DNA from 2 places in the Saccharomonospora cyanea NA-134 genome. Region 1 is predicted to be linked to the other one. Evidence: predicted binding sites of a transcription regulator. Region 1 holds the regulator's gene; the other holds the start of a gene.

Region 1 (4,306 bases):
TGTTCTCGCGCTCGGGGCTGCCCACCGCGCCGCGGAAGTACTTGCTGGTGACGATGTTCGTCGCGTTGACCGACCAGAACTCCGGGAACTCCACACCGCGCTGCTCGAAGTTCACCGTGCCGTCACGCCAGTTGGTCATGACGACGTCGCGCCGCTCCCACCGCACCTCGTCGTAGGGGTGCACGCCCTCGGTGGTGTAGACGCGTTGGATGCGCAGCCCCTTGCGCGAGCCCGAGCCGCCGCGCTTCTTGCTCGGCTTCGGCGAGGATTCCGCGCCGACCCCCACGGTTTCTGTCATGACTCCCACTCCCGCGTTAGAAACTGGCGGCGACGTGACCCGTCGTCCGCGTCCTCACTCGCTGTGGTCCTGCTGGGCCGAGGACTCGGCGATCGCCTCACGCAGGTTCTTGATCTCGGCTTCGAAGTCCTCGATCGACGAGAAGGACCGGTAGACGCTCGCGAACCTCAGGTACGCGACGGTGTCGAGTTCCCTGAGTGGGCCCAGAATGGCGAGACCCACCTCGTGGCTCGGAATCTCCGCGACCCCAGCCGCCCTGATCGAGTCCTCGACCTTCTGAGCGAGCTGTTTCAGAGCGTCGTCGTCGACAGGACGGCCCTGACAGGCCCGCCGCACTCCCCGAACCACCTTGTCCCGGCTGAACTGCTCGGTCACTCCCGACCGCTTGACGACGGCGAGCACCATCGTCTCCGACGTGGTGAACCGGCGGCCGCAGGCCGAGCACGACCGACGCCGTCGGATCGCCTGGCCCTCGTCCACCTCACGGGAATCGACGACCCGGGAGTCCGCGTGCCGACAGAACGGACACCGCACAGTCGAACACCTCCCGAAACATCCCCTGCACAGCAGGAACGCCACCGACAACGCACTCCACGGCGTACCGCGCGTGAGTGTCGTCCACGCCACGACCGGACACCACCGACAGTGAACGTAGAACCGATCCTACCCCAACTTGTGGACCAATTACAGCGATGTAACTACTAGATGTAGGGGTCGACCATAAGACGCGGCCCGGTCCACCGCAACCGCGACCCCCTCCCTCACCGGAGTGAGATCCGACCTAGGATGCCGCGCCCCGACACGCGCCCGGCGAGCCACCCCGCGGCCGCTCGAACGCGGCCCGGACAGCCTACGGTGCGCTCGGAACGGCCGCGCCGGGGCCGGGCCCCACGACCGCCGGGTCCGTGGCGACGAGTCCGAGGCCCACGACCGCCGCCGCCACCACGAGCGCCACCACCGCGAGCCACGGCCAGTGGGCACCACCGCAACGCCGTCCCCTCCTCGTGGGATCACCGCGCATGCCCCCACCACGCCGCAACCCCGGAGCAACCGGAGACCGCGTCGGAGGGCGACGCGCGCAGCGTCCACCGCCCGCGGCCGGCGGGCGGGCCGGAGCCACCCGGACCACATCTGAGCGCTTCGTCACCACGACCATGCCGGCCACCTCTTCCGCTCGACCGTCCACCCCGCGCCGTGGACCCACCACGCGGGCGAGCGCATACCGCCTCGAACACCCGTGCGAACATGTACCACCAAGACGCGCGAAGATCGAGCACCCAAGGCGTGTTGCTCGAACAAACGTTTGAAATCCCCGACGAAGCGGACTAGCGTCGCAACCGGATGTACGAAAAGCCCCACATCAGGTCGGGCTTACGACTGGGAGGCAAATCGCGGTGGCACGCAAGACAACGGGCAACGACGTGAGCGGCGGCGAGGTCCCCGACCTTCCGCGCACGGTCGAGAACCCGGACGAAAGCCTGACACCGCGCCAACGGAAAGTCCTCGAGGTGATCAGGACCTGGGTGGACAAGTACGGATACCCGCCGAGTGTCCGGGAAATCGGGGAGGCTGTCGGACTCACGTCCACCTCATCTGTTTCCCACCAATTGAAGGCGCTCCAGCGCAAGGGTTACCTACGGCGCGACGCCAATCGCCCGCGCGCGGTGGGAATGCTGACGATCGGCCGCGAGCGGTCGGCCGCGTCGTCGGGCTCACAGACCGAGGACCCGGTCCGCGAGCCCGCTCTCGTCCCGCTGGTGGGCCGTATCGCCGCGGGCGGGCCGGTACTCGCCGAGGAAGCGATCGAGGACGTCTTCCCGCTGCCGAAGGACATCGTCGGCGAGGGTGAGGTCTTCCTGCTCAGCGTCACCGGCGACTCGATGATCGGCGCGGCCATCACCGACGGCGACTGGGTCGTGGTGCGGCAACAGCCCACCGCCGAGAACGGCGACATCGTGGCAGCGATGATCGATGGTGAGGCCACGGTGAAAACGTTCAAGCGCAAGGACGACGGGCACGTCTGGCTGATGCCGCACAACGAGGCGTACGAACCGATTTCCGGTGACGACGCCACGATTCTCGGAAAGGTCGTCGCGGTCCTACGGCGACTGTGAAGGGGAGTCCGGCGATAACGGCGTGAACACCGGCGTACTCCTCACCGAGGAAAGACGGGCGGGTGTTCCGTGCGCCGTTTCCAACCCTTCCCTCGGTTCGGTCAGGCACGCGCCGCCCTACCGACGGCGGCGGCTGCCCCAGGCCACGAGCACAGCGGCGAGGACCGCGGCGACGGCGAGGGCAGGAGCCAGGCCGAGACCGGATTCCCGGTCGACCGGCTCCTCCGGTGCACTCGCCGCGCGATCCTTCGGTTCGGCCCTGCCGTCAGGTTGGGCGCCCACCAGCGAAACGGCGTCCCGAACGGCTCGCAGCGGCTCGCCACGGCCCTCGCTGGCGGACAGAAGCGTGCCGTCGGGGGTGAAGGCGATGGCCTCACCCTGTGCTTCGCCGGGCAGGGGAACGCGTACCGGGTCACGGGTGAACGCCGCCGCGACGTCCCCGTCGACCACCGGGTAGAGGTAGGCGTCCGTGTACGTGCGCAGGGCTACCACGCTACCGTCCGCCGACAGCGCGGCTCCCGTGACGAGCACGGTGCCCACGGCCCCGAGCGGACCTCCCTGCGTCCCGGTCGGCCGCAACGACACCGTACCGACCTCTTCGAGCGGGGTCGGCCCAGGACTGACGAGCGGCTCGGCCGGACGGTAGACGCGGGCGGAACCGACGACGTTCTTCGTGATGATGTACGGCGTGCCCGCGTGGTCCACCACGAGCGCCTCGGCGTCCTGGGGACCGTCCGGATACGTGAGGCGATACAGCACGGAGGTGCCGTCCCGCGACAGGGCGTGCACGGCCGCCGTCTCGCGTCGGCCACGGTTGTCCCCGGTGTCGCCGAGCCACAGGGTCCCGCCGGGGCCGAGTGCGAGGTCCTCGACGTCGTACGGATCCGTCGGAGCCGTCAGCACCTCTCGCACCCGGCAGGCGTCGTCCAGAACGGCGACCTCGACCTGTGTGCCGCCGTCACTCACGGCGTACACGTGGTCGGTGTCGGCGGCGAGCCCGGACAGCTCCTCGAGCCGAGGATCGTCGACCGAGCACACCACCTCGGGCGCGGCCACCGGGACGTCCTCGACCTGTCCGACGGGCGTGCCTGCGGACAGTGTCACTGTCACGAGTGCCGCCGTCACCACGACCAGGCCGAGTCGTCTCACTCCGCTACGTTAGCGTCACACGCGTGAGCCGTTCGTGACGTAGTCCGAAAGAGCAGCCGCGAGCTCCGGATACACCTTCGCCTTCAGCAGCGTTCCCTCGGGCCTGTGCTCCTCGGCCAGCACCTCGCCGTCCGCGTGTGCTCGCGCGACGAGCTCACCGTGCGTGTAGGGCACGAGGACCTCCACGAACGTCTCCGGCCGGGGCAGGCGCGCGGCGATCTCGGACACCAACGTGTCGAGTCCCTGCTCGCTGTGTGCCGAGACGATCACGGCGTCGGGCAGCAGGTTACGCAGCCGCGCGAGGGTCACCTCGTCGGCGACGTCGGCCTTGTTGACGACCACCAGCTCCGGAGGCAGCGGCTCCGACCGCTTCTCGGCGATCTCGCCGAGGACCTCGCGCACCGCGGTGACCTGGTCCTCGGGTGCGGGTGCCGCACCGTCGACCACGTGCAGCAGCAGGTCGGCGTCCGCCGCCTCGTCGAGCGTCGAACGGAACGCGTCCACCAACTGGTGGGGCAGGTGCCGCACGAATCCGACGGTGTCGGTGAGCGTGTACTCGAGCCCGTCGTGCGTCACGGCCCGCCGCGTGGTGGGGTCGAGCGTGGCGAACAGCGCGTCCTCCACGAGCACGCCCGCACCCGTGATGGCGTTGAGCAGGCTGGACTTGCCCGCGTTGGTGTAGCCGACGAGTGCGACGCTGGGCACCTCGTTGGCCACCCGGCGTCCCCGCTTGGTGGCCCGGATG
Region 2 (4,306 bases), 540 kb from region 1:
CGGCGAGCCCGCCTGCCTCCTCCCAAAGCCGGCCGGCGTGACGACGCAGTTCCTCGACATCGAGATCGACCTCACCGAAACCGAGTCCACGGCACGCCGTTGCCGCATCCGATTCCTCGGCGACCGCGCGGTCGAGTCGGTCTTCCACCGTTCGGCCGTCGACTGCCAGCTCAGCGACCGTGGCGGCCCGTCTGGCAGCCTCCACCTCGGCGACCCACCGCGACCGCTCCTGCTCACCGCGCTCCAACTCCGCCAGCCGTCCCTGAGCAGCCCGAACCCTGCGCACACGCTCGGCCGCGTTCCTGCGGTCCTGGAGCCGTTCCCGTGCCTGTTCCCAGGCGGCACGTGCTGCTCTCTCCTCTGTCTCGGCCTCAGCGACCCCGGTTTCCGCCCGCACCCTCAACGCGGTCGCCCACTCGCGGTCGGGGGCCTCGGGCACGTCGACTCCCGCAGCCTGCGTCAGCCGCGCGACCCACTCGCGAACGCCGGCCCGCTTGGCGTCCAGCTCCGCTCTGCGCGCCTTGCGCGTGCTGCCGAACCAGTTCTCCACGGCGGCGAACCGCTCGGTGCCGAACAGTCGTTCCAGAAGCTCGGCCCGCTCCTTCGTATCGGCGCGAAGAAACCGGGCGAACTCCCCCTGGGGCAACAACACGACCTGGAAGAACTGCTGGGAGTTCATCCCGAGCAACCGCTCCACCACCCGCGCGACCTCGTCGCTACGCGTGACGGCCTCCGCCGTCCCGCCGTCCGGAGGAGGTGTGAGCCAGGTCAACGACGCCTTGGCCTGTTGCCTGGTGTACCCCGTACCGCGTCGCTTCGGTCGTTCGTACTCGGGACTGCGGACGATGCGCAACCGATGTCCCTGCACGGTGAGTTCCAACACGACCTCGGTGGGCGCATCGGGCTGGGCGACGTCGCACCGCAGTCTCTTGGCCTCGGCCCGGGCGCCGGGAACGGTACCGAACAAAGCGAAAGCCACCGCATCGAGCAACGTGGTCTTCCCCGCGCCCGTGTCGCCGTGCAACAGGAACAGGCCGTCGGCGCCGAGCGCGTCGAAGTCGACGACCTGTCGTGTGGCGTACGGCCCGAAGGCACACACTTCCAGCCGGTGCAGTCTCATCGGACGGCCTCCCTGTGGTCGGCGTTCGCCCTCCCGGCGGCCTCCAACGCCGCCACCAGCCACTCGCGCTCGCGGTCGCCGGGCTCTGTCCCACGGCAGTCAGCGAGAAAGGTCTCGACGATTTCGAGATCCGTCCGCCCGCGCACCGCTTGGGAGTACCGTAAGGCCCCAACCGCCCCGCCCTCGGGCTCCCAGTCGAGGTGTACGGCGTACGGGAACCGGGCGCGCAACCTCCTCATGGCGTCGACCGGCCGTACCTGATCCGTGAGTGCGACGGAGAGGTAGCACTCACGCAGCTCGTCGTGCGCCGGATCCTCGAGCAGCTCCTCCAGACGTCCCCGCAACGTCGCCAGTTGCCGGGGCACCGGCAGCTCGACGCGGTCGACGGCGGCCAGCCCGCGTTCGTCGAGATCCACGATCCACACCGACTTGCGGACGGCTTCGGAGAACGAGTACGCAAGCGGACTTCCCGAGTAGCGCAGGTGGTCCGCCAGCCGTTGAGGACCGTGCAGGTGCCCCAGGGCCACGTAGTCCACACCGTCGAACACCGAACCGGGCACCTGCTCGATTCCACCAACCGCGATCGTGCGCTCGGACTCGCTGCCCACGCCGCCGGTGACGAACGCATGCGCCAACACCACCGACCGGGTTCCGGGACTCCGCGCGGACAGGTCCTCCCGCACGCGCCGCATCGCCTCGGTGAGCACGCCGGTGTGTCCACGGGCGTCCCGCACACCGAGCGCGAGCCGCGCCGGATCGGGCTCCAGGTACGGGATTCCGTACAGCGCCACCGGCCCGTGCTCGTCCTCGAGCAACACGGGCCGGTCGATGGAGTCGATCGTGGTACGCAGGTGCAGACCACCCGCCTCGGCGAAGTCCGCGAAGGCACCGAGCCTCGCCGCCGAGTCGTGGTTTCCAGGTGTGATCACCAATTCGGCTCCCGCCTGCCGGAGTCTGCGCAGAGCCGCCGTCGCGACGCGGACGGCCTCGGCAGAGGGCACCGCACGGTCGTAGACGTCACCCGCGACGAGGACGACGTCGACGGACAACCGTTCGACGAGCTCGGCGAGGTGGGAGAGCACGGCGTCCTGGTCGGCGAGCAAGTCGGCGCCGTGGAACGTCCGGCCCACGTGCCAGTCGGAGGTATGGAGCAGTCGCACGCCGACAAGCTAAGCCCCTCGGCCGACGAATCCGCACACATATCCCGGGCGTGTCACTCGAACGTGTGTTCGAATGCCTTGGGCGCTGATCTCTTCTCCGGTTTCCGTCATGATGGGAGGACGACGTGAGGTGCCGGGTGGTCAGGCCACAACCACAACCACAACCACGGCCACGACCACGGCCACGGCCACGGCCACGGCCACGGCGAATCCGTCACCGCGTCATGCGTCGACTGGGGAAGGACGGACACCGGTGGGCTCGACGATTCTGACCACTGCCGCCATCGTGGTCGCCCTGCTGCTGGCCGCAGCGGTGGCCATGCTGTGGCGGCTGTACCAGGACGGCATGCGCAGAGCCGACAGGGCAGCACGCCAGGTCGAGGCCGAACGTGCCAAAGTGGACGCCCAACAGGCAGCCCTCCGCCGGTACGAGGTCGCGTTCGCGTCCATCAGCGGACGTGGCGAACTGGGGGAACAGGTACTGGTCGAGACCGCCAGGGCACTCGGCCTGCGGGAAGGACTGCACTTCACACTGCAGACGGACGTCGCGGGCGGCGGAGCGGCCAAACCGGACCTGCTGCTCACTGTCGGCGGTGGACGTACCGTTCCCGTCGACGCCAAGGCCAGCCTTGCCTGCTGGGCCGAGGCCGTGGAAACCGACGACCCCGAGGAGCGCCTCGACGCACTGCGCGTCCACGTGCGCAATCTGCGATCGAGGGCCGCCGAGTTGGCGGCGAAGAACTACCAACGCTGGGCCGACGCCATCTACGGGACGGTGATGTTCGTTCCTTCCGACGCGGCCGTGGTGGCGGCGCTGGACACCGATCCCGAACTGTTGCGGTGGCTGTTGGACCGCCGGATCTTCCTCTGTGGGCCCACCGGTTTCGCCGTGGTGGCCTCCGCGGCACTGTTCGCCGCGACCGAGCGCACACTCGTCGACGACGTCGAGAAGGTGCGATCCCAGGCGGCAGCCGCACACAGAGCCGCGGGCAACGCGGTGGAGGCACTGAACCTGTCAAGCACGCACCTGCAGCGTTTCCTCTCCGCCCGACGGCGTGAGGTCGAAGCCCTCGACAGCTTCCGAGCGCAGGTGGCCCCCCTCACGGACGCGGCGGCGAGCCCCTCACCCGTGCCCGAGGTCCGCCGGAACGACGAGATGTCAGCGACATGAGCTCGCGGGCCGTTCTATCGTTACCGATCATGTCGCGCATGCTGTTGGCCACGAGAACCCTGTCGGGCGCGCGGGCGATTCGTCGGCCTTGTCCTGAAACGTCACCCTCGACGTCGCTGCACACGTCCTCCTTACCGGCGGGTCACAGGTTTTCTCCCCGCACGGGATACGGTATTGCCTCGTGACCGCCATTCGTGACCGCCGGAGTGACGCGGAAAGCGCCGAGAAGGACACGGTCGCCTTTCCGTGGAACGAACGCTCTGTCATCAACTCCCGCCGGGGTATACCGTGGTGGGGTGCCGTGTTGCTGGCGTTCGGGCTGGCTCTGGCCGGAGCTTTTGTCGACCAACTCGTCACCGACAGCCTTTCGGTGGTCTTCCACGCGTGCTATGTCGTTGGTGCACTGGGAGCGGTCCTCGCGGTTCAACGCAAGAGCCTCTTCGGTCCCATGGTGCAGCCACCACTCGCCATGGCACTGGCCGTCCCACTCGTCGTGCTCACCGTGTCGGGCCTGCCCGAGGACAGCGACACGCTGGCCAAGGCTCTGGCTGTCGGCAAGCCCCTCATCAACAGTTTCCCGATGATGGCGGGTACCACGGTGGCCACGGTGCTGGTGGGAGTCCTGAGGCTGGTGAAGCAGCGCGACCCCGGCACCTCGGCCGAGGCGGGGAAGCCCGAGTCCGGCGAAGCCGAGTCCGGCAAATCCGACTCGGACAAGCCCGAATCGGGCAAAGCCAAGTCCGTGAAACCCCGAGCTGAAGCCCGTCCCGGAAAGGCCCGGCCCGGCAAGGAGAAGGCTGCCCTCGACGAGGAGAGCGCCCAGGAGGAGGACAAGACGCGCCCGGCCATGGACGC

Evidence for each region. Region 1 encodes LexA, which represses DNA repair genes until DNA is damaged. Its sites were predicted from a motif close to CGAACACGTGTTCG; they were not measured.
Region 2: a site for LexA is predicted at 2,339-2,352, ahead of SACCYDRAFT_RS20395 (exonuclease SbcCD subunit D). Genes of this name have one in related genera too.

The regions. Positions count from the first base shown of each region.
Region 1 covers NZ_CM001440.1:3,831,812-3,836,117, forward strand. Annotated here, with positions in the region: gene SACCYDRAFT_RS17730 (vitamin B12-dependent ribonucleotide reductase) at 1-298, opposite strand, end outside; gene nrdR (transcriptional regulator NrdR) at 353-832, opposite strand; gene SACCYDRAFT_RS26425 (hypothetical protein) at 1,149-1,319, opposite strand; gene lexA (transcriptional repressor LexA) at 1,693-2,412, shown strand; gene SACCYDRAFT_RS17750 (hypothetical protein) at 2,530-3,561, opposite strand; gene hflX (GTPase HflX) at 3,577-4,306, opposite strand, start outside.
Region 2 covers NZ_CM001440.1:4,372,936-4,377,241, forward strand. Annotated here, with positions in the region: gene SACCYDRAFT_RS20390 (AAA family ATPase) at 1-1,120, opposite strand, end outside; gene SACCYDRAFT_RS20395 (exonuclease SbcCD subunit D) at 1,117-2,280, opposite strand; gene rmuC (DNA recombination protein RmuC) at 2,534-3,451, shown strand; gene SACCYDRAFT_RS26075 (DUF6542 domain-containing protein) at 3,633-4,306, shown strand, end outside.